3 regions of the Bacillus sp. NP247 genome follow, and region 1 is predicted to be linked to each of the others. Evidence: predicted binding sites of a transcription regulator. Region 1 holds the regulator's gene; each other region holds the start of a gene.
What was found. Region 1 encodes Rex, which represses fermentation and respiration genes when NADH is low (regulators of the CRP and FNR family bind a similar motif). Its sites were predicted from a motif close to TTGTGAAATATTTCACAA; they were not measured.
Positions count from the first base shown of each region.

Region 2: nirB (NADPH-nitrite reductase large subunit) is a predicted target of Rex. The motif match lies at 5,810-5,827, and genes of this name have one in related genera.
Region 3: adhE (bifunctional acetaldehyde-CoA/alcohol dehydrogenase) is a predicted target of Rex. The motif match lies at 3,025-3,042, and genes of this name have one in related genera.

Region 1 is NZ_CP076653.1:2,927,192-2,938,386, forward strand. Features, by position in the region: rRNA gene KPL75_RS15535 (23S ribosomal RNA) at 1-2,487, shown strand, start outside; rRNA gene rrf (5S ribosomal RNA) at 2,538-2,653, shown strand; tRNA gene KPL75_RS15545 (tRNA-Met) at 2,666-2,742, shown strand; tRNA gene KPL75_RS15550 (tRNA-Asp) at 2,746-2,821, shown strand; gene tsaE (tRNA (adenosine(37)-N6)-threonylcarbamoyltransferase complex ATPase subunit type 1 TsaE) at 2,996-3,469, shown strand; gene tsaB (tRNA (adenosine(37)-N6)-threonylcarbamoyltransferase complex dimerization subunit type 1 TsaB) at 3,450-4,142, shown strand; gene rimI (ribosomal protein S18-alanine N-acetyltransferase) at 4,156-4,599, shown strand; gene tsaD (tRNA (adenosine(37)-N6)-threonylcarbamoyltransferase complex transferase subunit TsaD) at 4,599-5,615, shown strand; gene KPL75_RS15575 (ABC-F family ATP-binding cassette domain-containing protein) at 6,030-7,964, opposite strand; gene KPL75_RS15580 (redox-sensing transcriptional repressor Rex) at 8,152-8,781, shown strand; gene KPL75_RS15585 (YdiK family protein) at 8,811-9,002, opposite strand; gene KPL75_RS15590 (CPBP family intramembrane glutamic endopeptidase) at 8,999-9,748, opposite strand; gene groES (co-chaperone GroES) at 10,150-10,434, shown strand; gene groL (chaperonin GroEL) at 10,472-11,195, shown strand, end outside.
Region 2 is NZ_CP076653.1:4,730,819-4,742,013, reverse strand. Features, by position in the region: gene KPL75_RS24700 (esterase/lipase family protein) at 1-1,495, opposite strand, end outside; gene KPL75_RS24695 (arylamine N-acetyltransferase family protein) at 2,048-2,887, shown strand; gene KPL75_RS24690 (hypothetical protein) at 3,032-3,241, opposite strand; gene exsG (exosporium protein ExsG) at 3,450-3,602, opposite strand; gene KPL75_RS24680 (excalibur calcium-binding domain-containing protein) at 3,811-4,734, shown strand; gene ric (iron-sulfur cluster repair di-iron protein) at 4,938-5,645, shown strand; gene nirB (NADPH-nitrite reductase large subunit) at 5,902-8,307, shown strand; gene nirD (nitrite reductase small subunit NirD) at 8,322-8,639, shown strand; gene KPL75_RS24660 (uroporphyrin-III C-methyltransferase) at 8,698-10,122, shown strand; gene KPL75_RS24655 (sirohydrochlorin chelatase) at 10,119-10,829, shown strand; gene KPL75_RS24650 (precorrin-2 dehydrogenase) at 10,822-11,195, shown strand, end outside.
Region 3 is NZ_CP076653.1:1,617,272-1,628,466, forward strand. Features, by position in the region: gene KPL75_RS08545 (YrhC family protein) at 1-98, opposite strand, end outside; gene adhE (bifunctional acetaldehyde-CoA/alcohol dehydrogenase) at 225-2,828, opposite strand; gene KPL75_RS08555 (bifunctional cystathionine gamma-lyase/homocysteine desulfhydrase) at 3,089-4,222, opposite strand; gene KPL75_RS08560 (O-acetylserine dependent cystathionine beta-synthase) at 4,226-5,149, opposite strand; gene mtnN (5'-methylthioadenosine/S-adenosylhomocysteine nucleosidase) at 5,232-5,927, opposite strand; gene KPL75_RS08570 (class I SAM-dependent DNA methyltransferase) at 5,942-6,580, opposite strand; gene KPL75_RS08575 (YrzA family protein) at 6,717-6,932, shown strand; gene KPL75_RS08580 (YrrS family protein) at 6,967-7,614, opposite strand; gene KPL75_RS08585 (peptidoglycan D,D-transpeptidase FtsI family protein) at 7,731-9,482, opposite strand; gene greA (transcription elongation factor GreA) at 9,574-10,050, opposite strand; gene udk (uridine kinase) at 10,328-10,966, opposite strand; gene KPL75_RS08600 (peptidase U32 family protein) at 10,984-11,195, opposite strand, start outside.

The DNA.
Region 1 (11,195 bases):
AAATTCCGTCGGAATCTGGGAGGACCATCTCCCAAGGCTAAATACTCCCTAGTGATCGATAGTGAACCAGTACCGTGAGGGAAAGGTGAAAAGCACCCCGGAAGGGGAGTGAAAGAGATCCTGAAACCGTGTGCCTACAAATAGTCAGAGCCCGTTAATGGGTGATGGCGTGCCTTTTGTAGAATGAACCGGCGAGTTACGATCCCGTGCGAGGTTAAGCTGAAGAGGCGGAGCCGCAGCGAAAGCGAGTCTGAATAGGGCGTTTAGTACGTGGTCGTAGACCCGAAACCAGGTGATCTACCCATGTCCAGGGTGAAGTTCAGGTAACACTGAATGGAGGCCCGAACCCACGCACGTTGAAAAGTGCGGGGATGAGGTGTGGGTAGCGGAGAAATTCCAATCGAACCTGGAGATAGCTGGTTCTCCCCGAAATAGCTTTAGGGCTAGCCTTAAGTGTAAGAGTCTTGGAGGTAGAGCACTGATTGAACTAGGGGTCCTCATCGGATTACCGAATTCAGTCAAACTCCGAATGCCAATGACTTATCCTTAGGAGTCAGACTGCGAGTGATAAGATCCGTAGTCAAGAGGGAAACAGCCCAGATCGCCAGCTAAGGTCCCAAAGTGTGTATTAAGTGGAAAAGGATGTGGAGTTGCTTAGACAACTAGGATGTTGGCTCAGAAGCAGCCACCATTTAAAGAGTGCGTAATAGCTCACTAGTCGAGTGACTCTGCGCCGAAAATGTACCGGGGCTAAATACACCACCGAAGCTGCGAATTGATACCAATGGTATCAGTGGTAGGGGAGCGTTCTAAGTGCAGTGAAGTCAGACCGGAAGGACTGGTGGAGCGCTTAGAAGTGAGAATGCCGGTATGAGTAGCGAAAGACGGGTGAGAATCCCGTCCACCGAATGCCTAAGGTTTCCTGAGGAAGGCTCGTCCGCTCAGGGTTAGTCAGGACCTAAGCCGAGGCCGACAGGCGTAGGCGATGGACAACAGGTTGATATTCCTGTACCACCTCTTTATCGTTTGAGCAATGGAGGGACGCAGAAGGATAGAAGAAGCGTGCGATTGGTTGTGCACGTCCAAGCAGTTAGGCTGATAAGTAGGCAAATCCGCTTATCGTGAAGGCTGAGCTGTGATGGGGAAGCTCCTTATGGAGCGAAGTCTTTGATTCCCCGCTGCCAAGAAAAGCTTCTAGCGAGATAAAAGGTGCCTGTACCGCAAACCGACACAGGTAGGCGAGGAGAGAATCCTAAGGTGTGCGAGAGAACTCTGGTTAAGGAACTCGGCAAAATGACCCCGTAACTTCGGGAGAAGGGGTGCTTTCTTAACGGAAAGCCGCAGTGAATAGGCCCAAGCGACTGTTTAGCAAAAACACAGGTCTCTGCGAAGCCGTAAGGCGAAGTATAGGGGCTGACACCTGCCCGGTGCTGGAAGGTTAAGGAGAGGGGTTAGCGTAAGCGAAGCTCTGAACTGAAGCCCCAGTAAACGGCGGCCGTAACTATAACGGTCCTAAGGTAGCGAAATTCCTTGTCGGGTAAGTTCCGACCCGCACGAAAGGTGTAACGATTTGGGCACTGTCTCAACCAGAGACTCGGTGAAATTATAGTACCTGTGAAGATGCAGGTTACCCGCGACAGGACGGAAAGACCCCGTGGAGCTTTACTGTAGCCTGATATTGAATTTTGGTACAGTTTGTACAGGATAGGCGGGAGCCATTGAAACCGGAGCGCTAGCTTCGGTGGAGGCGCTGGTGGGATACCGCCCTGACTGTATTGAAATTCTAACCTACGGGTCTTATCGACCCGGGAGACAGTGTCAGGTGGGCAGTTTGACTGGGGCGGTCGCCTCCTAAAGTGTAACGGAGGCGCCCAAAGGTTCCCTCAGAATGGTTGGAAATCATTCGTAGAGTGCAAAGGCATAAGGGAGCTTGACTGCGAGACCTACAAGTCGAGCAGGGACGAAAGTCGGGCTTAGTGATCCGGTGGTTCCGCATGGAAGGGCCATCGCTCAACGGATAAAAGCTACCCCGGGGATAACAGGCTTATCTCCCCCAAGAGTCCACATCGACGGGGAGGTTTGGCACCTCGATGTCGGCTCATCGCATCCTGGGGCTGTAGTCGGTCCCAAGGGTTGGGCTGTTCGCCCATTAAAGCGGTACGCGAGCTGGGTTCAGAACGTCGTGAGACAGTTCGGTCCCTATCCGTCGTGGGCGTAGGAAATTTGAGAGGAGCTGTCCTTAGTACGAGAGGACCGGGATGGACGCACCGCTGGTGTACCAGTTGTTCTGCCAAGGGCATAGCTGGGTAGCTATGTGCGGAAGGGATAAGTGCTGAAAGCATCTAAGCATGAAGCCCCCCTCAAGATGAGATTTCCCATAGCGTAAGCTAGTAAGATCCCTGAAAGATGATCAGGTTGATAGGTTCGAGGTGGAAGCATGGTGACATGTGGAGCTGACGAATACTAATAGATCGAGGACTTAACCATATAATATGAAGCAAATGTTATCTAGTTTTGAAGGAATATACCTTCAATAGTTTGGTGATGATGGCAGAGAGGTCACACCCGTTCCCATACCGAACACGGAAGTTAAGCTCTCTAGCGCCGATGGTAGTTGGGACCTTGTCCCTGTGAGAGTAGGACGTCGCCAAGCTATTTATATCATCGCGGGGTGGAGCAGTACGGTAGCTCGTCGGGCTCATAACCCGAAGGTCGCAGGTTCAAATCCTGTCCCCGCAACCAAATGGTCCCGTGGTGTAGTGGTTAACATGCCTGCCTGTCACGCAGGAGATCGCCGGTTCGACCCCGGTCGGGACCGCCATTTTATATAAAGAAAAGAACGAAACAAGTTGTTTCGTATTTTTTTATTTGTTTTAACAAAAAACTAATAAAGACAGTCAAACTATCCTTAGGAAAACTCCTAAGGACTTTTTTATATATTTAAAACCTGTATAATAAAGAGCAGAGAACTTTGTGAGTAAAGTAGGTGAAGTCTGTGAGTAAATATGAAATAACAACAAAATCTTCCGAAGAAACCCAGCGATTATCAGAAAAATTAGGGGGACTTGTAAAGGTACAAGATGTAATTATTTTAGAAGGTGATCTTGGAGCTGGCAAGACGACTTTTACAAAAGGACTAGCAAAAGGTCTTGGAGTGAAAAGAGTCGTAAATAGTCCTACCTTCAATATTATTAAAGAATATAAAGGAAGATTACCGCTATATCATATGGATGTGTATCGTTTAGCGGAAAGTGAAGAAGATTTAGGATTTGATGAGTATTTCTATGGTGAAGGGATTACAGTAGTAGAATGGGCTCATTTAATAGAAGCATATTTACCGAATGAGAAGTTGCAAATTAGTTTATTCCATGCTGGAGATGATACAAGGAAAATTGTACTCGAGCCAATTGGAGATCGCTATACTAGATTATGTGAGGAGCTATTACAAGATGAAAGTACTAGCAATTGATACTTCAAATTACGTAATGGGTGTATCCCTTATTGAGGAAGGGAACGTGATTGGGGAAATCATTACAAATTTAACAAAAAACCATTCTGTACGTCTTATGCCAGCTGTAGAGAAACTGTTAAAAGAATGCGGTGTAAAACCGAAAGAATTGACTAAAATTGTTGTAGCAGCTGGACCAGGATCATATACAGGTGTTCGTATAGGTGTGACAGCTGCAAAAACATTAGCTTGGTCACTTCAAATACCAATTGTAGGTGTATCAAGTTTAGAAGTGGTGGCTGCAAATGGTACTAATTTTAATGGACTAATTTGTCCTTTATTTGATGGCCGACGTGGTCAAATTTATACGGGGTTATATACATATGAAGGAGAGCATATAACTTCAATAGAAGAAGACCGAATTATTCTTATTGTTGACTGGTTGCAAATGTTAAAAGATAAAGAACAGCCTGTTTTATTTATTGGTAACGATGTTAAATTGCATAAAGAAACAATTGTAGAATATTTAGGTGATCAAGCTGTATTTGCTCCGTTCACTAAGAATAACCCAAGACCAAGTGAATTAGCATTTTTAGGATTACAAAAAGAAGAACAAGACGTGCATACGTTTGTTCCTAGCTATCTTCGTTTAGCTGAAGCTGAAACAAAATGGTTAGAAAGTCAAAAACAATAGGGGCCTACAGAAGATGGATATGATATTTAGAAAGATGGCACTCAATGATATTGCTCAAATTGTAGCTATTGAAGAAGCATCTTTTTCAACCCCTTGGACTGCAGATGCCTTTCACCGTGAATTAGAGGTGAATGAACATGCACATTATGTCGTGCTAGAAAAAGATGGTCTCGTAATTGGATATTGTGGATTGTGGATAATTCTTGATGAATCACATGTAACAAATATAGCTATCCTGCCAGAATACAGAGGTCAAAAGCTAGGGGATGCCTTATTGAAAGAAGTCATTTCCGATGCGAAAGGGTTAGGAGTAAAAACAATGACACTTGAAGTACGCGTGTCAAATGAAGTAGCAAAGCAGTTATACAGAAAATACGGATTTCAAAATGGTGGGATTCGTAAACGATACTATGCAGACAATCAGGAAGATGGTCTTGTAATGTGGGTGAATATATAATGGAAAAAAATACGATTATACTTGGTATTGAAACAAGCTGTGATGAAACAGCTGTAGCGGTTGTTAAAAATGGAACGGAAATCATTGCGAATGTCGTTGCATCACAAATTGAAAGTCATAAGCGTTTTGGCGGAGTTGTACCAGAGATTGCATCCCGTCATCATGTAGAAGAAATCACAGTTGTGTTAGAAGAAGCTTTAAAAGAAGCGAATATCACTTTTGATGATATTGATGCAATTGCTGTAACAGAAGGACCAGGTTTAGTTGGAGCACTTTTAATAGGTGTAAATGCAGCGAAAGCTGTGGCTTTTGCTCATGATATCCCTCTAGTTGGTGTTCATCATATTGCTGGTCATATTTATGCGAACCGTTTAGTAAAAGAAGTACAATTCCCGTTACTATCGCTAGTTGTATCCGGTGGGCATACGGAGCTTGTTTATATGAAAGAACATGGTTCATTTGAAGTGATTGGTGAAACGCGAGATGATGCTGCAGGAGAAGCTTACGATAAAGTAGCTCGTACATTATCAATGCCTTATCCAGGTGGTCCTCATATCGATCGTCTTGCGCATGAAGGAAAACCAACAATTGATTTGCCTCGTGCATGGTTAGAACCTGATTCGTATGATTTCAGCTTTAGTGGATTGAAATCAGCAGTTATCAACACTGTGCATAACGCAAAACAACGCGGTATAGAAATTGCACCAGAAGATTTAGCAGCAAGTTTCCAAGAAAGTGTAATAGATGTACTTGTAACGAAAGCGTCTCGTGCAGCAGAAGCTTATAATGTAAAACAAGTGCTTCTTGCTGGTGGAGTAGCTGCTAATAAAGGGCTTCGTGCACGTTTAGAAGTAGAATTTGCACAAAAAGAAAATATAGAGCTAATTATTCCTCCGCTATCTTTATGCACAGATAATGCAGCGATGATTGCAGCTGCAGGTACAATTGCATACGAACAAGGAAAACGCGCTACATTAGCTTTAAATGCAAACCCAGGATTAGATATTGAAGCATAGTTATACACAAAATTAACCACAGCTTGTGGATAAAACCTATATTATCTGTTGATAATATAGGTTTTTTTGTGTGCATAAAATGTGTATAACTTTTCGTTCAGTTGTGGATAATGTGGAAAAGTTATTTGGGAGTTTATATTACAAAGGTGGATATGTGTATAACGTTGTGGATAACGCAGATGAAGTCTGACCTTTGAAGAAATTCTTTTTTGGGAAATAAAAAAACAAGGAGATGTCCAAAAAACATTTTGAAACATCCGCCTCTTATTATATAAGGTGCTACTATTGTCAATCCTTGTCGAATTGTTTATATAATTTCATTTATTATGGTATTGATTCCGAATTAGAAAATAAAAAGGAGGTCATCTCGTCAAAAAGCCCGACTTATGAGACATCCTCCTCTTTTAAATTCTCTTATATATGCATTTCTTCCCATTCTGCCATACAAGCTTCAAGCTGTTCTTGTAGTGTTTGTTTTTTAGTTGTAATTTCACTAGCCTTTTCATAATCTGCATATATTTCTGGTAAGCAAAGCTGGTCCTCTAACGTAGCAATTTCTTCTTCTAAGCTTACGATGTTTTGTTCTAGTTCTTCAATTTTTCGAGTGCGTTGACGTTCTAATTGTTTACGCTCTTTTTCTTCGAGATAATTTAATTTTTCTTGAGCTACAGTTTTTTGAACTGGTGCCTGATTTTCTTGCTGTTCTTGTTGTTCAAATGCTGCGCGTTCAATCATTTCATTTTTCTTATCCACATAGTAATCGTAATCACCTAAATACTCTTGCGCACCTTCTGTTGATAACTCAACAACCGTTGTCGTTACGCGATTAATAAAGTAGCGGTCATGAGAGACGAATAGAAGAGTACCTGGGTAATCAATTAAAGCATTCTCCAAAATCTCTTTACTATTTAAATCAAGATGGTTTGTTGGCTCATCGAGAATTAATAAATTGGATTTTTGCATCATAAGTTTTGCAAGAGCTAGTCGAGCCTTTTGTCCACCACTAAGAGAAGATACTGGTTTTAGTACATCATCCCCTGTGAATAAAAAGTTGCCTAGTATAGTGCGAATTTCTTTTTCAGGTTGCAGGGGATATTCATCCCATAGTTCATTTAAAACTCGCTTAGAAGATGTTAAGTTAGCTTGCTCTTGATCATAATAACCAACAGATACATTTGACCCGAAAGAAACATCACCATTTAGTAGAGGTAACTTATTCACAAGTGATTTTAACAATGTGGATTTCCCAATTCCGTTCGGTCCAACTAAAGCAACACTATCCCCACGAGTTAAGCGCATAGTTACATGTTCAATAATCGGATCTTCATCATAGCCAATAGTTGCATCTTTAACTTGTAAAACATCATTTCCACTTTGTTTTTCAATATCGAAGTGGAAGGAAGCTGATTTAGAATCGCCTAATGGTCTAGCTAATACTTCCATTCTGTCTAATTGTTTACGGCGACTTTGAGCACGTTTTGTCGTAGATGCACGAGCAATATTTTTTTGCACAAAGTCTTCCAGTTTAGAAATTTCATCTTGTTGTTTTTCATAACGTTTCATCTCTTGCTCGTATAGAGCTGATTTTGAGTCTAAATATTTACTGTAGTTACCAACAAATCGTCGGCTTTCCTTATTAGAAATTTCGTATACTTGTGTAACAAGTTTATCTAAGAAATAACGGTCATGGGAAACGATTAAAATCGCGCCAGGATAGCCTTGTAAATATTGTTCAAGCCATGTTAGTGTCTCAATATCCAAATGGTTTGTAGGTTCGTCTAAAATAAGTAAGTCTGGTTTCGTTAATAATAATTTCCCAAGAGCTAATCTCGTTTTTTGTCCACCACTTAATGTAGAAATTGTCGTCTGATGTGTTTCAACTGGGAAGCCAAGACCGCTTAAAATCGAGCGTATATCTGCTTCATACTGATAGCCACCTTGATCTTTATAATCTAATTGTAATTGGTCATAATCAGCTAATAATTTCTCGTATATAGCCGCATTTGAAAAGTTTTCTTCTTTTCCCATCTCTTGCTCTAGCCTTCGAAGTTTTGTCTCCATCTGCTGCAAGTGTGTAAAGACGGTTAACATTTCATCCCAAATTGTTAAAGACGTTTCTAATCCGGTATTTTGAGCTAAATACCCCATTGAGACATCTTTCGGTTTTATAATTTCACCACCATCATGAGATAACTCGCCAGCCATTATTTTTAATAATGTAGATTTTCCGGCTCCATTTCGTCCGACTAATGCGATACGATCTTTTGTTTGTACTTCCAATTTTATGTTTGCAAGAATCGTTTCTGCACCGTATAATTTCGAAAGTCCATTCACTTGTAATAATATCAATGTTTTCACCTCAAATAATTTCTTAACTTTGCCATGTTTATATTTCTCAATCATACTAAAAATAGTGTATAGTTTAAAATAAAGAGAGAATACTTCTTCTCTTTATTATACAAGGAAATTCATGAGTGCTAAACTTTTGTATTTGATTCAAGTATACGAATAAAGATAGGAAGAGAGGAGAGGTTATATGGATCAGCAAAAAATTCCACAGGCCACTGCCAAACGATTGCCTCTATACTATCGATTTATCCAAAACTTATCTCTTTCTGGTAAGCAACGTGTTTCATCAGCCGAATTGAGTGAAGCGGTAAAGGTTGATTCCGCAACTATTCGAAGAGATTTTTCATATTTTGGAGCGTTAGGAAAAAAAGGATATGGATATAACGTAAATTATTTATTATCATTTTTCCGTGAAACACTCGACCAAGATGATATAACACGTGTGGCACTTATTGGAGTAGGTAATTTAGGGACCGCTTTCTTACATTATAATTTCACGAAAAACAATAATACAAAAATTGAAATGGCGTTTGATGTTAATGAAGAGAAAGTTGGAACAGAAATCGGAGGAATTCCTGTATATCATTTGGATGAATTAGAAGAACGTTTATCAACTGATATACAAGTGGCAATATTAACGGTACCCGCTACAGTAGCGCAATCTGTGGCAGATAGATTGGCAGAAACAAACGTACATGGTATTTTAAATTTCACACCAGCACGCTTAAATGTGTCAGAGAATATAAGAATTCATCACATTGATTTAGCTGTAGAGTTACAAACGCTTGTTTACTTTTTGAAGAATTATCCACAATAAAACGCAGAGGAGATGACCTCTGCGTTTTATTATTGTTTTTTCTTTGTGAATTTAACTAATATAAGGCGAAGTGCCAAATTAAAATCAATTGTTGCCATAACTGCAAATAGTATTGTCCACATATTCCAGATTGTATCTGTTACGTTCGTAATGGCGAAGCGTGTAAAGATACATCCAAGAAGAAAGTACAATGCAGCCATGAACAATGGTGAGTTTCTCATACTAAAAATCCTCCGATAAAGCCTTGCATTTTTTCAGCTTCTTTAATCATTTCTTGAATTTGTTCATTACTCACTAAAACTTGAGCAATTGCAACTAATGTATTCATTGCAACATGAGCTGCAATAGGAACTATAATTCGTTTCGTCTTTACGTATAAAAAGGCGAATACGAGCCCCATAGAAGTGTATACCAATAAGTGAGTAAAATCAAAATGAATCGCCGCGAATACAAGTGAACTAATGATAGCGGCAATAAAGAAGTTAAACTTCTTATAAAGTGTACCGAATAAAATTTTTCTAAATACGATTTCTTCCAAAATAGGTCCTATTATAGATATGACGATAAGGAACCAAGGTGTCGTTCTTGCGATGTCCATAAGTCTTGCTGTATTTTCAGATCCCGGTGTAATCCCTAATAAACGCATTTCAATCATACCGGCAATGCTTTGTGAGAACAGTGCTAAGAAGAAACCAATAAAAATCCACCCAATTGTAGCTGGAACAGTAGAGCGCGTTTTATCTAAATGCCTGTCACGAATATCTGTTCTGAGTAACCAAAGTACAACGCATAATGCAATGAAAAAGCTAATGATAGCCCAATGACCAGTTATGAGCTGAATCTTTTCCTCTCTAGTAAATCCCCTATTATCGTATAGTCCAGTTTTCAGGAGAAGTGGTAACCCGGCAATGCCTGATAACTGCATTAAAATGTATGTAACGATAACCCACCAATATTGTTTCTTCAAATGGTTTAACCATCCTTTCTAACTCTAGTGTATGAGATAAAGTAGGATAACATGTAAATATGCTACCTATCATATAAACTTTCATTCGAATTATGATTCTTTTGTAAATCTTTATTTGAAATTAAAATAGAAGACAGGAAAAAGTTGTGTGTTTAGCGAAAACAACTTAGGGTGTCTTTCATATTGTAACATACGAGTGGTGGAAACAACGATTCATATAGTAAAGGTAGTGGAAGAAGGATTCTATATAGAAAAGTATATATAGTAATTTGCGAAAAAATTATGATTTTTTTACTTGCAAAAGAAATTGAGATTATTTATTATTAGAAGTGTGTTAGCACTCGTGTGACTTGAGTGCTAATAAATAAAATTTACATAACAAAATGAGGAGGTTATTGTTCATGCTAAAGCCATTAGGTGATCGCGTTGTAATTGAACTTGTTCAAGCAGAAGAAAAAACAGCAAGTGGTATTGTATTACCAGAAACTGCAAAAGAAAAACCACAAGAGGGTAAAGTTATTGCAGTAGGTACTGGCCGAGTGCTTGAAAATGGTGAGCGTGTTGCTTTAGAGGTAGCAGCAGGTGATCTTATCATCTTCTCAAAATATGCAGGTACTGAAGTGAAATACGAAGGTACAGACTACTTGATTTTACGTGAAAGTGACATTTTAGCAATTATCGGTTAATTATATACATTTTAAAAATTCAAGGGGGTCAATTATTATGGCAAAAGATATTAAATTTAGTGAAGAAGCACGTCGTTCGATGCTTCGCGGTGTCGACACTCTTGCAAACGCAGTAAAAGTAACGCTTGGGCCAAAAGGTCGTAACGTTGTACTTGAGAAAAAATTCGGTTCACCACTTATTACAAATGACGGTGTAACAATCGCAAAAGAAATCGAATTAGAAGATGCATTCGAAAACATGGGTGCGAAATTAGTAGCAGAAGTTGCTAGCAAAACAAACGATGTTGCTGGTGATGGAACGACAACTGCAACTGTATTGGCGCAAGCTATGATTCGTGAAGGTCTTAAAAACGTAACAGCTGGTGCAAACCCAATGGGTCTTCGTAAAGGTATCGAAAAAGCTGTTACTGCTGCAATTGAAGAATTAAAAGTGATTTCTAAACCAATCGAAGGTAAATCTTCTATCGCACAAGTAGCTGCTATTTCTTCGGCTGATGAAGAAGTAGGTCAATTAATCGCTGAAGCAATGGAGCGCGTTGGTAACGACGGCGTTATTACTTTAGAAGAATCTAAAGGATTCACAACAGAATTAGACGTAGTAGAAGGTATGCAATTTGATCGTGGATATGCATCTCCTTATATGATTACTGATTCTGACAAAATGGAAGCGGTTCTTGATAACCCATATATCTTAATTACTGACAAGAAGATTTCTAACATTCAAGAAATCTTACCAGTATTAGAGCAAGTGGTACAACAAG
Region 2 (11,195 bases), 1.8 Mb from region 1:
TATTTTTCAAAGCACCTGTAAATGTAGTTGTATTAATATTTTGCGATTCATTTGATTCAGAAACTAACTTTCCATCTTTATTAATTACTCTTACTGTTACTGAAAGATCGCCTTTCATTTCTGGAGCTACAGGTGATTTTTTGAGTTTATACTCTGCTTTATTTACTTTAACTTTTGCCGGCATTTGAAGGACGAACGGAGCATCTTTTTTGTAATCGGTCACGATTAAATATGCATCTTTCGGCTGCTTCGCCATCATTTTAACTTGCCATTCTCCTGCTTCCATTTTATCAAATTTAAATGTTCTTATAGTCGCCCCTTTAAAGAAAGATTCATCTTCACCAGTAGATACAGCACTATCTTTATTTGTATAAACTTTTCCTTTTGGAGATATTAGTTGTATTTCTACATCCGAAGAAGCTGTTAAAACAGAAACTACCCCTTCTGCTTTTTTATCAACTGCGATAGTTTGTCCTACCCACTGATTTTGTGACAACTCTCCTCCTAAAATAGCTTGATTAGAAGTTGTGTTTAATTGTTCTACCTTTTCCTCTGAACTATTACTCGGGGCTAATAAAGCTGGTACTGGTACATTTGCTGTCCGTAAATATGGTTCAATTCGTGCAAAAACGGCTGAACCTTTTCGTATATTATCATGATCAAATCGTGAATCTGTAAATAAATGTGTTCCATATGGTAACTTAGCACTCCATTCGTTCACTAATCCATCATTAGAACCGTATGATGACAAATACAACCCGCCCATAGATAATGCTGAAAAAACAGGTCCCCAGCTTGTCCCAGTAGCCGTATAGTAACGGTTTAATTTAGCTGCAGGATTATTATCTATTGTAGAACGAAACTTTGCCATTTCACCTATTTGCAATGAGTATGTCCCATCATCTTTTTGACCTAATATAGAAGCAAGCCAACCTGCCCACCAACTATATGATAAATCCGCTAAATTTGAGCCGTGATGCGGTGTCGCAAGTGTAATAACATTCCCAACAAATCGATTCGCACCATATCCAACTAATGCCGCTTGTGTATCTATACCACCTTTACTATGCGCTACAATAGTAACCTTTTTACCAAAATGATTATATATTTCTTCCAGTTTTTGTGCTAACAATTTTCCGTTGTCCCACTGACTAGCCGATCCTTTCCCTGCCGCATCATATAATTGAATAAATACCGTTTGATATCCCGCTTTCAAAGCATAGTCATACATATCATTTATATCGTGATATACAGTCTTTCCATACCAACTATCCGCATTACCATTCCTGCCTTGTACAAAGAGGATTGGAGGCTTATTCTCATCATAATTAGTTGGTTTTTGTCCTAAAAACCAATCACCAGGTGTAAATACTTCTGTATCAGGAAACCCCTTTCCAAGCTCTTTTACAACTTCCGCCCGTACATTTGTGCTAATCGATGGAGCCATGATAAAAAATATAATTAGTAAGGCAACACATCTTCTCATTAATCGCATGTTACTCCCCCCACTTTTTTTGAAAGAAGGTGCTCTTTGTAATAATTTGTATTTTCTCTCCCTTAATAATAGCTAACCTTTTTATTTGAAAAAGATGTTAGCCCTATTTTCAGGTGATTACTCGTACACCCTCTTCCTTAACTCACGTTATTCTCTTCGTTTCCATCTCTTCCTTTTGAGTGAACAAGACAAAAAAGTTTCTCAATAATTGTTAACTTCACTACATCCAGATGTTTTTCAAATCATGATTGTTTATATAAAGCATACAAATCTTGAAAAAATTTTAATAAAAAAACATTTTATTGCTAATTAGTTATTTAAAAACATAATGAAGATATGTATTTTCTTTTCATTACATACAAACGAATTTAAAAGAAGCTTGTATTGTAAGACTTTCCTATGACTAAATATTTAACTGAAATTTCAAAATATATAATCATATTTCCAGAAACATATATTATGATAATTTTCGCAGACTTGAATTAATTTTTTAGAAGTACTAACCTATCGGTGAGCAGAAGAAAATTCTGTAAAAAGAAAGGAGAATGCTTTATGATGACTAATTTGCAAAAGGAGTTTTTTAAACGATTAAAAATTCCCGCAAAAGAACTAACATTTGATGATTTAGATGAGGTCCTCTTAAAAATGGGAATGATTTTCCCCTATGAAAATCTTGATATTATGGCTGGTACGATTAAAAACATTTCAAAAAATAACTTAGTAGAAAAGTTACTTATTCAAAAACGAGGTGGTCTTTGTTATGAATTAAATTCCTTATTGTATTACTTTTTAATTGATTGTGGGTTTCAAGTATACAAAGTAGCTGGTACTGTTTACGATCTTTACGATAATAAATGGAAACCTGATGATGGTCATGTCATTATCATATTAAGCCATAATCATACAGATTATATTGTGGATGCAGGTTTTGCATCTCATCTCCCTTTACATCCAGTCCCTTTTAACGGCGAAGTCATATCTTCTCAAACGGGAGAATATCGAATTTACAAACGAAATACCCGAAAAGGTACACATATTTTAGAAATGCGCAAAGGGGCTAACGGAGAATCTACAAGTTTCTTACAATCTGAACCTTCAAATGAATGGAAAATAGGCTATGCTTTCACAATAGATCCAATAGATGAGAAAAAAGTGAATAACATTCAAAAAGTAATTGTAGAGCATAACGAATCGCCTTTTAATAAAGGGGCTATCACTTGTAAATTAACTGATTACGGTCACATATCATTAACGAAAAAAAATTATACAGAAACCTTTAAAGGCACAAAAAATAAACGACCAATAGGTTCTAAAGAATATGCTCGCATTCTTCGTGAATCTTTTGGAATCACTCAAGAGAAATATGTAGGAAAAATATTAGAAAGAGGCTAGTTGATTAGAAATATTTCATAATAAAGCAGATTCTATATATAGAATCTGCTTTATTTTATAATTTTTTATAACGTAATTCCTTATCAGTGTTACTCTTTTAAAAAATTAGTATTATTAAGCATTTCTTTTTGTGCCATGTATTACTTACATTTCAACTATATACTCATCATCATATTTATCGTATTGTAGCCCTGCTCCTATTTTTGATTCCGTAACTTGATCCCTTAAAAACGGTGCGGCTTCCATTTTGCTAGTTGCAATTTCAATTCCATATTTTTTCGTTAAATGAGCTAACTCTATTAAAAACCACTCTCTTCGCAATGTAACTGGAATATCAAATGTTCTTCTTTTCATATATAATAGCACCTCTTTTATTTTCATAACTTAAAAGAATATCACTTATCAAAACTATCGTTCATCACAAACGCCAATGAAACATTATAGTATATGCATGTCCATTTTAAACGTGCTAATATAAAACACCAATATAGTTTACATAAAATAATTATGTAATAGTAGAAAGAGGAGGCTTGTCCTCCTCTTTCTACTATAGAGATTTAAATTAAGAACATCTTGGTACACCAAAAGCTAAAAATAATGCTGCTACTCCTGCTGTAATAGGTACTTTTAACGTAATTACATCGTCTACCTTCGTTACTAAAAAGTAAGCATTACCTTCTTGTAATATACAATTCACTAACAATTGAAATTCCATTCAAATCTCCTCCTTTCAATCGATATACTATAATTTATGAAATATCTTTAAAAAAGTAATAGGATATATATCCATTTTTCTTTATATTCATATTAATTGTTTATATGTCTATTAAAAATATTAATTTTCGAAATTAATATAAAACGTGTATTATCCAATAAATCCCTATATAATCAATAGAGAAAATCTTACAAATGGAGGTATGAAAATGGCTATTTTAGGTAATATTGGTGTAGCTTTATTTTTGATTGCTATCATTCTTTTAATCTTATGTATCATTTCATTCTTTAAGAAAAATGGAAAAGCAAAACAATATGGTCGTCCTACTGTTATTCTTTTTATGATTTCAATTCTCTTAATAGGAATTGGCACTACAAAATCTGAACACCCAGTCATCGATTTTTTTGCTACTTTAAGTTTCATTTTATTTATTTTTTTCCTTGTTCTAGCAATCTTATCTGTAATTAAGAAAACAGGTGTAGCAAAAAAACAATTTATCCTTACAGCTATTTTATTTGTCCTTTTTGGTGCGTTATCAAGTATTTCAAATCCTTCTTCTGAAAAAACGACAGCAACTAATAAACAAGTCGCTTCTAATAGTGAAGAGAAAAAAGATGACGAAAAAACTCGTAAAGAACAAGAAGATGAGAAACGCCAAGCCGAAGAGCAAGCTCGTAAGCAAGAAGATGAAAAACGTCTAGCTGATGAACAAGCTCGTAAACAACAAGAAGAGCAAAAACGTCTAGCTGATGAACAGGCTCGTAAACAACAAGAAGAGCAAAAACGCCAGGCTGATGAACAGGCTCGTAAACAACAAGAAGAGCAAAAACGCCAGGCTGATGAACAGGCTCGTAAACAACAAGAAGAGCAAAAACGCCAGGCTGATGAACAAGCTCGCAAACAACAAGAAGAGCAAAAACGCCAGGCTGATGAACAAGCTCGCAAACAACAAGAGGATCAGCAAAAAGCACAGCAAGCTCAAACACAACCAGCTGCAAGTAACAATAGTAATGTAACTTACAAAAATTGTACTGAAGTTAAAAATGCTGGAAAAGCTCCATTATATAGAGATCAGCCAGGTTATAGCTCTCACCTTGATCGTGATGGCGATGGAGTTGCATGTGAAAAATAGTAGTAAAAAAGAAGCTTCTAGTAAGCTTCTTTTTTTATTATCAGAAACTATTGCGACGAATTACCCTCCCTCTCCCTTTTATAAAACTCATTTTATTATTCTCAAAAATGACACATAATAAGTGATTTAAATCACCACATTGATTTTAATTTATCGCTATTCTTGATTTAGATATTACATTTAAACTTTATGGAGGCATTCATATGAAACATACATTTACTGAAACTTCAATTATTGGTGAGATTGTAACACAATTTCCGAAAGCTAGTGATCTTTTTAAATCATATAGAATAGACTTTTGTTGTGGTGGTAATAGACCACTTATTAATGCAATTAATGAAAGAAATTTATCGGCAACAGAGGTAATCACAGAGTTAAATACGCTTTATAATAATACGAAACTATTAAACGAATCGGAAATTGATTGGAAAAATGCTTCTTATCGCGAATTGATTGATTATGTTGTAAATAAGCATCATCGCTATTTAAATGAAGAATTGCCACAGTTAAGTCCATATGTGACGAAAGTATTACGCGTTCATGGGGCAAGTCAGCCTCATTTAGCTCAAATTCATAAGCTATTTCATGAACTTAAGATTGAATTAGAACAACATTTAATTAAAGAAGAAACGGAAGATTTCCCATTAATTTTAGCATTTGAACAAAATCCGACTGATGAAAATTATGCAAAATTACGTATAGTAGTAGACAAATTAGAAAGTGAGCATGACCACGCTGGCAATATAATTAAAGAACTTCGTAAGGTGACAAATGACTTTACTCCACCAGAAGGAGCTTGCGGCACTTATCGCCTTGTTTACCAGCGTCTTGAAGCTCTTGAATCTGACTTGTTTGAACATATTCATTTAGAAAATAACATTTTATTTCCCCGTGCAATTACAAAAGCATAAATAAAGTGCAGTGCAGGACATGAGTATAAATGCTCATGTCCTGCTTTTTCATTGTGTGAAAAATATTTATACTTCTCCTCCCCCTCTACCCATATAACCAAATTCCCTTTCGCTTCTCCCTTCACATAAATCCGAATTTTAACAATTTGTGAATCATTATAAAAATGTGATAAATATCACATCTCCCTCTTTTTTAATTTTCTATAATAGAAATATAATTCTTTGTTCAACTTTTCACATAGAAAGGGAAATGAATATGAAAAAACGTTTAGTTATGATCGGGAATGGTATGGCTGGCATACGCTGTATGGAAGAAATATTAAAACATGATAGTGATTTATATAATATTACTATTTTTGGAGATGAACCACATCCAAACTACAATCGCATTATGCTCTCTCATGTTCTGCAGGGAAAAACAAATATACAAGATATCATTATGAACGAATATAGTTGGTACGAAGAAAATGAAATAACTTTATATACAAACGAGAGAGTTCAAAGTATTGACCGAGAAGAAAAAATCATTGTTACAGAAAAGAATCGTACTCTTACATACGACAAACTCATTATCGCAACAGGTTCTAGCGCTTTTATTTTGCCTGTTGAAGGTTCCACCCTTCCTGGTGTGACTGGATTTCGAACAATTGAAGATACACAATTTATGATTAATACTGCTAAAGATAAGAAAAAGGCCGTTGTCATTGGTGGTGGATTACTTGGTTTAGAAGCCGCAAGAGGTCTTATTGACTTAGGAACGGACGTACATATTGTTCATTTAATGCCGAGCTTAATGGAGCAACAATTAGATGCCAAAGCTGCTTCTCTATTGCGTGAAGATTTAGAAGCGCAAGGCATGAAATTTCTCATGGAAAAGAGAACTGTAAAGATTCTTGGTACAGATCATGTTGAGGGTATCCAATTTGAAGATGGTGAAATTGTAAATTGTGATTTAATCGTAATGGCTGTCGGAATACGTCCGAATACTCAAATAGCAAAAGATGCTAGTTTAATTGTAAATCGCGGCATTGTAGTTAACGACTATATGCAAACAAATGATGCATCCATTTATGCCGTTGGAGAATGTGCGGAACATGACGGTATCGCATATGGACTTGTTGCCCCTCTTTATGAACAAGGCGCAATATTAGCAAAACATATAACGAATTTACAAACGGATGGATATGCAGGCAGCATCGTCGGTACGCAATTAAAAGTTGCAGGTTGTGATTTATTCTCTGCTGGTCAAATTTATGAAGATGATCAAACGAAAGCAATATCAATCTTTGATGAATGTAAACGTTCCTATAAAAAAGTATTAATTCGTGACAATAAAGTCGTCGGTATCGTTTTATATGGTGATACTGCTGATGGTACACGCCTCTTTAGCATGTTAAAGAAAGAAGAAGATATACAAGAATATACAGCCACTTCCCTTCTTCACAAAGTTGGTGAAGAAAGTGAACTTGACGTTGCTACAATGAGTGCGGATGACACGATTTGTGGATGTAATGGTGTTACGAAAGGTACAATTGTTCATGCCATTTTAGAGCAAGAGTTAACTACTTTTGAAGAAGTTAAAGGATGCACGAAAGCCGCAGGGTCTTGTGGTAAATGTCGTCCGCTTGTGGAACAAGTTCTAGCTCATACACTCGGAGATGCTTTTGATGCTTCTGCTCAGTCTGCTGGTATGTGCGGATGTACAACTTTATCACGTGATGAAGTCGTAGCGGCAATTCATGAGAAAGGTTTAAAATCGTCAAAAGAAGTACGAAATGTACTCGGCTTTGCACATGAAGACGGATGTTCGAAATGTCGTCCTGCTTTAAATTACTATTTACGTATGGCGATTCCAGAAGAATATGCAGATGATAAATCATCCCGTTACGTTAATGAAAGAATGAATGGTAACATCCAGCATGATGGTACATTTTCTGTTATTCCACGTATGTACGGAGGCGTTACAACCGCAGATGATTTAATGAAAATTGCTGAAGTTGCGAAAAAGTATGATGTTCCTCTTGTGAAAATTACAGGCGCAAGTCGAATCGGTTTATATGGTGTTAAGAAACAAGATTTGCCTAACGTATGGGCTGACTTAAATATGACTTCTGGATATGCGTATTCAAAATCACTTCGTAATGTAAAATCGTGTGTTGGTTCTCGTTTCTGTCGTTTCGGTACGAAAGATTCATTAGGACTTGGTATGCTACTTGAACAATCATTAGAAATGGTAGATACACCTCATAAAATGAAAATGGGTGTAACCGGTTGTCCACGTAACTGTGCGGAAGTACTTACGAAAGATTTCGGTGTTGTGTGTGTTGAAAATGGATTCCAACTTTATATCGGCGGAAATGGTGGTACAGAAGTACGTGAAGCTGATTTTGTAATGATCGTCCCCACTGAAGACGATGTCCTTCGCATCGCTACAGCTTACATGCAATATTATCGTGAAACTGGTATTTATGGGGAGCGCACTGCCTACTGGACAGAACGATTAGGCTTCGATCACATAAAAGAAATACTACAAGATACAAGTATGGTCACTGTGTTAAATGAGCGTTTCCAAACCGCTCGGAGCACATATACAGAAGCATGGGGACAAGCTCTAGAATCGAAGTCATTAAAAGCAATGTATGAAGTAGAAACTGTAAAATAAGGAGCGTGCACTATATGTTACAAACGAAAGAAAAAATAAAAATTATGCGTGCAGGAGACCTTCCTATTCAAATCGGTAAAGAGGTGCAAATGAAAGGTATGTCTATCGCCCTATTCCGCCTTTCAAATGGCGATATTCGAGCTGTAGAAAATCGTTGTCCTCATAAAAACGGACCGTTAGCAGAAGGAATCGTATCTGGAGAATTCGTCTTTTGTCCACTGCATGATTGGAAAATTTCATTAATAACAGGTGAAGTTCAAAAGCCTGATGACGGTTGTATCCAAACTTACGAAGTAGAAGTTATTGATGGTGACATTTATATAAACATGTAATTTACGAAAGGAAGCCTCCTCTGGCTTCCTTTTAAATAAAAATTGATGAGGTGCGATTATGAACGGATATGTATATTTAGTTGGTGCAGGACCAGGTGATGAAGGGCTTATTACAAAGAAAGCGATAGAATGCTTAAAGCGTGCAGATATTGTCTTATATGACCGCCTATTGAATCCTAGCTTTCTTAGCTATACTAAGCCAACTTGTGAACTTATTTATTGCGGGAAAATGCCAAAGAATCATACTATGCGACAAGAAATGATTAACGCCCACCTCCTTCAATTTGCGAAAGAAGGAAAAATCGTTGTTCGATTAAAGGGCGGTGATCCATCTATTTTTGGTCGTGTTGGTGAAGAAGCAGAAACTTTAGCAGCAGCGAACATTCCATATGAAATTGTACCAGGTATTACATCTAGCATCGCCGCTAGTAGTTATGCAGGTATCCCCCTCACCCATCGTAACTACAGTAATAGCGTCACTTTACTAACTGGGCATGCAAAAGGTCCTTTAACCGATCATGGAAAATATAATTCATCCCACAATAGCGACACAATCGCCTACTACATGGGTATAAAAAACTTACCTACAATTTGCGAAAACTTACTACAAGCAGGAAAAAAAGACGATACACCAGTAGCAGTCATTGAGTGGGGTACAACTGGAAAGCAGCGCGTTGTCACAGGGACACTTTCAACCATCGTTCCTATCGTCAAAAACGAAAATATTTCTAATCCTTCCATGACGATTGTTGGTGATGTCGTTACTTTGCGGAAGCAAATCGCTTGGAAAGAACGTAAACCATTGCACGGTAAAAAAGTATTATTTTCAGCTGCTACAAATAAAGAAAGTGCAATAAAACAAATGTTACAAGAATACGGTGCAGAAATATATCAAATTCCAACTTTCAAAAAGGAAGAATACACATTAACCTCTGAACAAATCAATGAGATTTTTAGCGTTGATCGTCTTGTATTTTGTTCAGCTGAAAGTGTAGAAATCTTGATGCGATCATGTAGTAAATATCATAAAGATATTCGTTCCTTACAGGTAGAACTGCAGCATATGAACGGTACCACTCAAGAAAAACTGATGCAATATGGACTATTAAGCCAACAAGCAACGTTCTCTTCCGATACAACTGTTTATTTAGGCCGAAATATTAATCGCATTGCTTTCATTCAAGAAAAAATTGGTGCTGGTTCTTATATGATGACTCATGAATATACAATTGATTACCGCTTCGATGAAATTCATTCCCGTATGCTTTCTGAATTCTCATGGGATAGCATTGTATTTGAAGGACGTGCTTCTATTGATACGTTTCTAGCAGAAATAAAACGCCTTGGCTTTATCGATATTCTTACTCTCCCATTCTCGTATACCGATGTTCCAACTTTACACTATGCAAATAAAGTCGGGTTTCATAACGTAGATCATCAATTACAAGAAACTCTTATGAAGAAGGACATGGTAAGACAATGAAAGGAATCGTATATGTTGGACATGGGAGCCGACTACAAGAAGGTAATGAGCAATTCATTCACTTTATTCAATCTGTTATGAAAGAACGTAACGAACGGATTCAAAAAATTGCTTTTCTTGAACTAACAACACCTACCATTTCAGATGCTGTTACAGAAACAATACTAGAAGGAGCAACTGAAATAATGATTGTACCTGTTTTATTATTTGCGGCAGCTCACTATAAACGTGATATCCCTTTTGAGATAGAGCAAATGCAAATGAAATATCCAAACATAACATTTTCAGTTGCGCCACCTTTTAGTACGCACCCACATATGGTGGAACTTGTAGTAAAAAGAATACGTGAAGCTATGCCAATGCAAGGTAGTAGCGTTTTACTCGTAGGACGAGGTAGTAGTGATCCACAGCCTATTTATGAGTTACAACAAATCGGAGCAGCTGTCGAACAAAAACTCGGTATGTCAGTATCGTGCTCCTTTTTAACGAAAGGAACGCCCTCTTTTACTGCTGAGCTCAAAAATATAACATCGACTGCGTCCCATGTATATGTCATGCCGTACCTTCTCTTTACCGGATTGTTGCTTCAAAAAATTAAATTGCATACAAAAAAATATGATCACGTTACGACTTGTAACTGCCTTCAGTTTGATACATATATGAAGTTAACATTGTTAGAACGAATGGAGGAATGTGTGTATGTATAACATGTACCCTCTTATGCTTAATTTAAATAAAAAAGTGGTCGTTATCATTGGTGGAGGTAAAATTGCATATCGAAAAGCGTCTGGATTAAAAGATACAGGCGCTTTTGTCACCGTTATCAGCCCAGAGATTTGCGAGGAAATGAAGGAACTTCCTTATATTACTTGGAAGCAAAAAACTTTTAGTAATGATGATATTAAAGATGCTCACCTTATTTATGCCGCTACTAATCATCATGCTGTAAATATGATGGTCAAACAGGCCTCCCATGACTTCCAATGGCTTAACGTTGTAAGTGATGGCACAGAATCATCCTTTCACACACCTGGTGTCATCCGAAATGATGAATATATTGTAACGATTTCAAC
Region 3 (11,195 bases), 1.3 Mb from region 1:
TTCGGAATTAATAAACCAACCATCAAAAATGTACTTACTGCGAGAAGCACTTGTCCGAAGCGGGTATAATCTGCTATTTTTTCTTGTAATTCTTTCATCTCTTTATCACTCCCATCCTCACTTTATCACATTCTATCAAGCTTAAAGACAAGTAAATAGAACCAATCTGGGAGATGTTTTCCAAAGTAAAAAAGAGCCGCTTACTCGCGGCTCTTTTTTATCTATTATACGCCTTTATATGCTTCCATATAGATTTCTTTCAGCTCTGAAATGAGCGGTAATTTTGGATTAGCTGTTGTACATTGATCTTCAAAAGCTCTATCTGCTAATAATCCAACAACCTCTTCAAATTGGTCTTTAGCAACTCCTTGTCCTGCAATACTCATATTTATATTTAAGCTTTTTCCAAGCTCAATAATTGCTTGGACGAGTGATTCCACACCTTCTGCCGCTGAACTTGCTGGAAGCCCGAGCATTCTCGCAATATGTGCATAGCGTTCATCAGCCACAAAGTGCTCATATTTTGGGAACAATGCGTGCTTTCTTGGCTTAATAGCATTATAGCGGACTACATGCGGCATAAGAATTGCATTTGCACGTCCGTGTGGAATATGGAATTCCGGTCCAATTTTATGCGCTAAACTATGATTAATACCAAGGAAAGCATTAGCAAATGCCATCCCTGCAATCGCAGAAGCGTTATGCATTTTTTCTCGTGCCTCTTCATCATTTCCATCTTTATATGCTCTCGGTAAATATTTAAATACGAGATCAATTGCTTTTAACGCTAAACCATCAGTATAGTCATTTGCCAGAACAGACACATACGCCTCGATTGCATGCGTTAATACGTCCATACCAGTGTCTGCTGTTACATGAGGTGGTACTGTCATTACAAATTGTGGATCAACAATCGCTACATCTGGCGTTAATTCATAATCCGCGAGCGGATACTTTATATTATTTTTCTTATCTGTAATAACCGCAAATGGTGTCACTTCTGATCCTGTTCCTGATGTTGTTGGAATGGCAACAAACTGCGCTTTATTTCCTAATTCCGGATATTTACATGTACGTTTTCTTATATCTAAAAATTTCTGTTTAATGCCATAGAATGTTGTTTCTGGGTGCTCATAGAATAACCACATCCCTTTTGCTGCATCCATAGCTGAACCGCCACCAAGTGCAATAATTACATCAGGCTTAAAGCTTTTCATCATGTCCGCACCTTTAAATACAGTTTCATCTGATGGATCTGGCTCAACTTCAAAGAAAACTTCAACTTTCACATCATTTGCATGCTTACGTAAATAGTGCGTAACTGTATCTACATAACCGTGCTCAACCATCCCTGGATCCGTTACAATAAATGCGCGGGAAATGTTAGGCATGTTTGCTAAATATGCTGTCGCATGTTTTTCAAAATAAATTTTGGGTGGTAATTTGAACCACTGCATATTCTTTTTTCTATTTGCCAGCCTTTTTATATTTAATAAATGAGTCGCCGTTACATTTTGGGAAACTGAGTTTTTCCCGTAGGAGCCACAACCAAGCGTAAGTGATGGAATAAACCCATTATATATATCACCAATTCCACCTTGTGATGAAGGTGCATTTACAATGAGACGGCAGGCTTTCATACGTAACCCAAATTGTTTTTGTACTTCTTTATTTGTAGAATGGATAACCGCTGAATGCCCTAGGCCACCAAGCTCTAACATTTCTTCGCAATATGTAAATCCTTCTTCTAGTGAATTTGCTTTTACACAAGCTAACACTGGGCTCAGTTTCTCACGAGATAGTGGATATGCTGCCCCGATACCTTTAATTTCAGCTACAAGCATTTTTGTATGTTCAGGTACAGTAATTCCTACTAATTCAGCAATATACTGTGCTGATTTCCCAACAATATCACTATTTACTGCACATGTATTTTCATTAATAACAAGCTTTTCTAATTTTTTTCTCTCTTCTTCTGTTACAAAGTAACAATTATTTGCAATCATTTCTGCTTTAACATCATCATAAATTCCGTTATCGATAATAATTGCCTGTTCCGATGCACAAATCATACCGTTATCAAATGTTTTCGATAAAATTAAATCATTAACAGCACGTTTTACATGTGCTGATTTCTCTATATAACACGGTACATTACCAGGACCTACACCTAGTGCTGGTTTACCAGTAGAATAAGCCGATTTCACCATACCAGCCCCTCCAGTTGCTAGAACGAGTGCGACACCATCATGGTTCATTAGTTGTTTCGTTGCTTCCACAGAAGGTCTTTCAATCCATTGAATACAATGCTTTGGTGCACCAGCCTTCACTGCTGCATCATATACTGTTTTCGCCGCTGCAATGGAACAGTTTTGTGCCGAAGGATGAAATGCGAAAATAATTGGATTTCTCGTTTTTATCGCGATTAACGCTTTAAACATTGTTGTCGACGTTGGGTTCGTTACTGGCGTTACCCCAGCTACTACACCGACAGGTTCTGCAATTTCTATTACTTCTTCATGAGGATCTTCATGAATAATTCCTACCGTTTTATCTTTCTTTATACTATGCCAAATATATTCAGTGGCAAAAATATTTTTAATGCATTTATCTTCATATACACCACGGCCCGTTTCTTCAACAGCCAACTTCGCAAGCGGCATATGTTGATCGACACCCGCAAGTGCCATTTCATGAACAATGTTGTCAATCTGCTCTTGTGTAAAACTTTCTAATGCTTGTAAAGCTTCTTGACCGTTATTTACTAACGTATCAATCATCTCTTTTACCTCTTGCATTTCATTTACAACTTTCTCTTTGACTACCATGTAAATTTCCTCCTATTCTGTTATCACGGTCTTTATAAGTCCCTATAGGTCATAATAAGTCCCGATTAGTGAAAAAAAAATAGAGTTACCGTCCTACATGAATCTCATTGTTTGTGAAACATTTCACAAGTTTGTTCGTAAATAACATTTCATGAATTCAATATACATGAAATCATTTCATTTGTGTATGTCTAATTTGTGAAATGTTTCACAAATTAATATAATAAAATGCACTGCTCTATATTAGCAGTGCATTTTTATTATGCTAGTGCTTGTGCTAAATCTTCAATTAAATCTTCTCCATCTTCAATACCAACAGAGATTCGAATTAATGTATCTGTAATTCCTAATTCTTTACGGCGATCTGCTGGGATGGATGCATGTGTCATTTGAGACGGGATAGAAATTAAACTTTCTACTGCTCCTAAACTTTCAGCAAGTGTAAAGTATTGCAGTTTCTCAAGTACTTTATTTAATGTTTCCTCACTATCTACATCAAATGAGATGATAGCACCAAATCCATTCGCCTGCTCTGTTGCTAATTCATGGTTTTGATGTGATTCAAGACCTGGATAATATACTTTATTTACTTTTGGATGGTTATTTAAGAATTCAGCAATGGCGCGTGAATTTATTTCATGTTCTTCCATACGAATTCCTAATGTTTTTAAACCGCGAAGTAGTAAGAAGCTATCTTGTGGGCCAAGAATACCTCCTGTTGAGTTTTGCACGAAATGAAGGTCTTCTGCCAGTTGCGGGCTATTTACAACCACTAGGCCTGCAACTACGTCACTATGTCCTCCTAAATATTTCGTTGCACTATGAAGTACAATATCTGCTCCTAAAGAGATTGGCGACTGCCAATATGGCGTCATGAATGTGTTATCAATAATTGTTAATAAATCTTTCTCTTTAGCAAGAGTAGATATTTTCTTAATATCAGTAATTTTTAGTAATGGGTTCGTTGGTGTTTCTACATAAATTGCTTTCGTATTTGGACGAATCGCTTCTACAACTTCCTCTAGGTTTGTTGTATCTACAAATGTATGCTCAATACCGAAGCGGTTTAATACTTTCGTAATAACACGGTACGTTCCGCCATAAACATCATCTGTTAAAATGACATGATCACCTTTTGAGAACAACATAATTGTCGCTGTAATAGCAGCCATTCCTGAACCAAATGCAAATCCAGCATGACCGTTTTCTAATACGGCAATCATTTCTTCTAAAGCTGCACGTGTTGGGTTGCCTGTACGTGAATATTCATATCCTTGATGCTTACCAACTGCTTCTTGTTTATACGTACTTGTTTGATAGATCGGTACGTTTACAGATCCAGTTGAAGGTTCTCCTATGCGAATACCATGAATTAACTTTGTCTTTGCTCTCATTTTTTATTCCCATCCTTTGTATATGTCTTTACTTAAATAGCGCTCACTACTATCAGGAAAAATCGTTACAATATTTGTACCTGGTGCTGCTTTCTCTGCCTCAAGTAAGCTCGCATGAAATGCCGCCCCTGAAGAGCTCCCAACGAGAAGGCCTTCCTTTTGTGCCAATTCTTTTACACGTAAAAATGCATTTCGATCAGAAATCGTATGAATTTCATCAAAATAAGATGTTTTTAAAAATGGTGGAATGAATTCAAGACCAATGCCTTCTGTTTCATGTGAACCAGCTTTGCCGCCATTTAAAATAGATCCTTCTGGTTCTACAATCACCGTTTTAATATCAATATTTTTTTCTTTTAAATAAGACGCAGTTCCCATAAACGTACCGCCAGTTCCTGCACCCGCAACAAATATGTTAATCTCTCCATTCAGTGCCGACCAAAGTTCAGGACCTAGTGTTTTGAAATAAGCACGTGGGTTTGCTTCATTAGCAAACTGACTTGGAGAGTAAGAATTTGGTATTTCCTTTACTAATTCTTTTGCTTTTGCAATTGCGCCGGTCATTCCTTGCTCAGTCGGTGTATGCACAACCGTTGCACCTAGCGCTTTCATTAATTCTTGCTTTTCAATACTAAATTTCTCTGGTACACAAACGATGACGCGTAAATCATGTTGTAACGCTGCAAGTGCCAGTCCAATGCCAGTATTTCCAGCCGTCGGTTCAATAATTGTTCCGCCCTGGGTAACAAGCCCTTTTTCTAACGCATCTTCGATTAATTCTCTTCCTAAACGATCCTTAACGCTTCCGCCTGGGTTGTAAAATTCAAGCTTTGCAAATAAACGGACTCCTTCTGGAAGTGAAAAACGAGTAATTTCCACGATTGGTGTATGACCAATCAACTCATGAACTCCACGATATACATTCATCGTGTTCTCCCCCTTATTTGCCAATAAAGAAAAGGCAACTGTATGTATTTTCTTTATATGAGACAGTTGCCTTTTTGTTACATTACTTTAACTCTTCTAGTACTTTTACGATAAAGTTTGTAGAATGAAGTGCTGCTTGATCTAAAAATTGATCAAATGAAACATTTGATTCTTTACCAGCAATATCAGAAAGTGCACGAATAATAACAAACGGAACTTCATATTGGTGGCATACTTGTGCAACAGCTGCAGCTTCCATTTCTACTGCATAAAGATCTTCAAATTTATCACGAATTGCTGCAACACGGTTCGGATCACTCATAAATGAATCGCCTGTTGCAATCATACCTTTTACGACTTGAATATTTTCTTCTGCCTGCATACATTTCTCAGCTAATGCAACTAATGCCTCATCAGCTTTAAATCCAGGTGGCATTCCTGGCACTTGACCATATTCGTAGTTAAATGCTGTTACATCTACGTCATGGTGACGAACTTCTGTTGAAATAACCACATCTCCAACATTTAAAGAATGATGGAATCCACCAGCTGAACCAGTGTTGATTACTTTTTCAGGTTTATATCTTTCTAATAAAATTGTCGTTGACATCGCTGCATTTACTTTACCAATACCAGACTTTAGCAAGATTACTTCATGTCCTGCCAATAGCCCTTTCGTAAATTCACAACCTGCAACAGTTTCTGTTTCTGCTTGTTCTAGTTTGTCACGTAAAATACGTACTTCTTCTTCCATTGCTCCAATTACAGCAATTCTCAATCTAATCCCTCTTTCTATTGCTTAGTTGCCTCCATTACCCAAACGAAATGATTTAATCTCGTAAACGTTACGTGGAAGCCATTGTTTTCAAAAATAGATTGCATGATCGGAATACGTGTATAGTATTCTGTTTGCAAATCGTTTGCTAACTGATGAAAACCTCTTTGTTTTGCTACTTCGACAGTTTTATCATATGCATCTTGATCTGCAAATATCGTATCAGCAAACACTATTTTACCACCTTTGTTTAGCAATTGACTATACTTCGCAATTGCTACGTCTTTTTCTTCATCTATTAAATGATGAAATGCGTAAGTGCTCACAATAGTATCGATTGAATTTGGGACTTCAAATGAAAGAAAATCACCCTCTGTAATTGAAAACTCTTTTGGTAATTTCTCTTTTGCAATAGTACGCATTTCGCGTGACGGTTCTATACCGTAAACTGTGCGACCAGCAAGTAATAATTTATTTGTTAAATTGCCAGTACCAACACCGAATTCTAATACGTTGCCAAATGACTTGTTAACTACATCCTCTAAAATGTCCTCATAACGGGCGAAAACTTCTTTATATTGTATGTCTTCGCCTTGTACAAATGAGTCGTACGTATGAGCCCATTCATCAAATAAACCATTAAATTCTGTTCCCATAAAAATTCCCCTTTTTCTTATCGGTTTTATCAGTATGATATTCCCTCTTTCTAAAAATGTCAATTGAAATGTACGTAGTATTTCCTTCTTTTCTTTGTTACACTATAGGTGATTACATAGGAGAGGGGGCGTCTTCATGTCATTTACCTTTGAAATGTTAGAAGATAAAGTAGAATTTTTTGAAGCGGGGGACTTAGCTTCTTTAGAACGAAAAATTAGTGAACAAATCGATAATAATAAAGCACTTATGCTTGAAGTTCATCACATCTCGCATCAAATGGTTATGGATCCTGAAAGCAAAAGACCTTATTATAGTGCGATTGTTCATTTTAAATTAAAGAAATTACGCTAACTAAAAAAGAGAAGCTCATAAGAGCCTCTCTTTTTTAGTTTAGAGTTTGAACGAGTACTGGTTTCCAGCCCTCATTGTCTACCCAATCAATATTTACATAATATTTTTTACCTGATTGCTTATCTTGGACATTACCGTACGCTTTATTCTTACCGTTATTTCCGATTCTATGAATAACTAATTGCTCTACTGGAACGTCAATTGCAGTGGAAATCGCTTGATTCATTTCATTCCAATCTGCTGTACCTTTTTTAAACGTCATCGCAGGTGTTGCTCCTTGCTGCGTACCTACTGGCTTCCAAGAGGATTTCGTATACGCATCTGTTGCCTTTGGCTGTGTTTTTTCAGCTGTTACTTTCTCGTTAGCTTTCGCTTCCTCTTCAGCTTTTTTCTTTTCTTCTTCAGCCTTTAGCTTCTCTTCTTCCTTCTTCTTAGCCTCTGTTTTCTCTTGCTCGTTCTTCTTCGTCTCTTCTTTACCTTTAGCTTTCTCAGCTTTATTCTCTTTTGTTGTTTGCTGAGTTACTTTTTTATCACTAGAAGACGCTTGCTCTTTTGTACCAGGAACAAACAATTGATATGCTACAATAGCTACTGCTACTAATACAATAGCAATCGCAATATTTAAAACACCGTTTTGACGACGTTTTTGTTGTTTCTGTTGGAATCTAGATCCTCCTGCCATTCTTCAAACCTCCATGCAGTTTTTCATACTTGCTATTGTAACATTAAATCTAGAAAGGTTGAACATTTACAATAATATTTTCACGAAATGAAAACATTTCATAAATAATTGCAAGATTACTTTTCAATTTCTAATTGATGAATTGCTTCTACCATTTCTGCAAAAGCTGGTGTAACTACATTTACATTATCTGTTTCTATATCAACTACAACTAAAGCATATCTTGGGTTTTCATATGGAAAATAACCTGCGAACCAGCGATTCACCTTCTCTCCTTTTCCTGTTTGTGCCGTCCCAGATTTTCCAGCGACAGTTAGTGGCAACGAACGGAATGCGGTTCCCGTTCCTTTCTCCATCGTTACAACGCCTCTTAACAACTGTTGTAATTTTTTCATCGTTTCATAAGAAAGCTGTTTCCCATTTAATTTATGATTTTCAAATGTAAAAAAGTCGCTTCCATTTTTATACACTATTTTTTTCACAGCTTTCACTTCCATCTTCTCCCCGCCTCTAGCAATTGTCGCCATCATATTCGCTATAGCTAGAGGTGACACACGCACATTTTTTTGTCCGACCATCGTTTGAGCAATCGCTTTTCTACTATCTTTATTTTCTTCGCTCCCCCAAATAATAGCACTCTTTTCTTCTGGCAATTGCTCAAATTCCGGTGTATGAAATACCGGACCTTTCCATCCTACCTTCTTACTTGCTCCTAAGGCCTCTAAATACGTTTCTAATACGTCCCTATCCTTTTGCATTAGTTCATCACCTAATACAGCAAACGTTCGATTACAGCTACTAGCAAAGCTTTCCTTAAAGTTTAATGACCCCATCATAACTTGTGGAAGATTTTCACCGTATAAATCCGTATTACAGTTAAATGTACGATTAAACCGCACCAAATTCTCATCAATTACTGCTGCTGCAACTACTGTTTTAAAAACAGACCCCGGAAAATGAGGAGTTAACATTTGATTTTCAAGTGTAGCTTTATATATCCTCTTATCGTTCATCTGTAAAGAAGGCTTACTTACCATTGCTAAAACTTCACTATTCTTTATGTCTAGTAATACTAACCCACCTTTTTTTATTCCATTTTCATCTATAATCCTCTCCGCTCGTCGTTGCAACGTTTTATGTATTGTTGTTTGAATAGTAACTGGATAAAATGGATTTCCTGGTGAAGTGTATTTCGCCTGTTTCCCGAAAATCGGTTCTCCTTGTCGATCCACTTGATATAGTACTTTCGCTTCTCCATCAGTCAGTAAAAATTCATCAAATGATTGTTGCAATCCCGAAATACCAATTGGCGTTTGTTTCGAAGTTTTTTTCATTTCTCCATAACGCTTTTGAAATTCCTGTTCATTCTCTCCCACATCACCAATTAAATGATTTGCCTCTCCCGTTTGCTTCAGTCGAACTTCTGCTGCTACAATACCTAAAATATCTAATTGATTTACCTTCTCCATTTGCTCGAGCGTTAATTGAAATGGGATATTCCCCCTTCTTAATATAAATGCTTGATTCTTATTTTTCATTTGCAGTCTTATCTCTTGTCTCGACACACCAATGATATGCGCAATTTTCTCTAACATGTCATTTTTTATTTGTAAAAATGGAAAAACAATTAAGACTGGATATTTCTCTTCACCAATTTCCTTACCATTTCGATCTGTAAAATGCCCTCTTCCATTATCTACTGTAAGTGATTGTGTTCGTTGCGTAACACTTTTTTCAATCAAATTGATGTTTCGATCAGTAAATGATTCCGTATCTATAATCTGTATTTGGATTAAACGACAAAGTAATAAAAAAATCACACCCATAAAACAAATTAAAACAATTATAATTCTCCGTTTCATTTTCATAAAAAACACCTCGTCTATTGTAGTTTAGACGAGGTATTTCACCTTTTATACAAATAAAAAATCACTCGTTTTAACACGAGTGATTTTTACGTTATTTTACAGAGATAATCTCTACTTGCATTTCTCCGCCCGGTGTTTGGATTGCTACCTTCTCACCAATTTGCTTACCTAATAAGCTTTTTGCGATTGGAGAATCGTTAGAAATTCTTCCTTCAAATGGATCAGCTTCTGCGCTACCTACGATTGTGTACGCTTCTTCGTCTCCACCTGGTAACTCTTTAAATGTTACTGTTTTACCTAATGTTACAACTGTAGACTCTTCACCATTATCTTGAATGATAACTGCGTTACGAATCATATTTTCTAGTTGTGTAATACGCCCTTCAACGAATGCTTGCTCATCTTTCGCTGCATCGTACTCAGAGTTCTCAGAAAGATCTCCGAAGCTACGTGCGATTTTAATACGCTCTACAACTTCTTTACGTCTTACTGTCTTTAATTGTTCAACTTCGTTCTCTAGTTTTTGCTTACCCTCTTGCGTCATAGGGTATGTTTTTTCTGTTGCCATGTTTTCCACTCCTTTTATATACCAATCCCCTGAAAAAAAGAGGAGTTCCATATGAAAACTCCTCCGCTTATATATAGCGGAGGTTTCTAGCACACGTGCACTAGTGGAGTTGTCACATACAACCCCTTATTCTCCAATTCTTCCTTATATAAAGAAGGTATGTATGGAAAGTTGATATAAATATGCCCTCACCTATTGGTAGGTGAGGTTTCATGTTTCATTGTATTCGATAAGAAGGGAAAAAATCCCTTCCTATCGTATATCTTTTACTATGCTATTACAAATTTACTTTTTGTTCAAGAATTGTTGCAATTTTTGTAACCATAATATCAATTGCAACATGATTTTGTCCACCTTCAGGGATAATAATATCCGCGAATTTCTTAGAAGGCTCAATAAATTGATTATGCATTGGGCGTACAACGTTTACGTATTGGTCAATAACTGAATCCATTGTACGACCGCGCTCTTCAATATCGCGCTGCATGCGGCGTAAAATACGAAGGTCCGCATCTGTATCAACGAACACCTTAATATCCATTAACTCACAAAGACGTGGGTCTTCTAAAATAAGAATTCCTTCTAAAATAATTACATCTTTCGGCTCAACTGGAATAATTTTTTCTGAACGCGTATGCACTGTATAGTCATATATAGGCTTTTCCACTTGCTCATATGCAAGCAACTGCTGCAAATGGTCAATTAACAAATCATTATCAAACGCTAACGGATGATCGTAATTTGTTTTTAAACGTTCTTCCATTGGTAAATGGCTTTGATCTTTGTAATAATAATCTTGCTCCAAGATTAAAATGGAATGACCTTTAAAATGGTCAAAAATCGCTTTCGTTACACTTGTTTTTCCTGATCCTGAACCACCAGCGATTCCAATTACAACAGGCTTATTCGTCCCCATTCGACTACCACTCTTTCTTATTGAAGTATGTTTTTGCGCATCATATTATTCACATACACTGGTTGATCCACTTTGAATTTCACGATTTGCAACGGATGTCTCGCTGCATCTAATTCGTTTCCATCCTCATCCCAAATTTTCTCCACCGTCTGCGTAAAGTTTTCTATTTCTGGCCCAAAGAACTCCACTTCATGTCCTGGTTTGAAGTGATTACGTTGCTCAAGCGTTA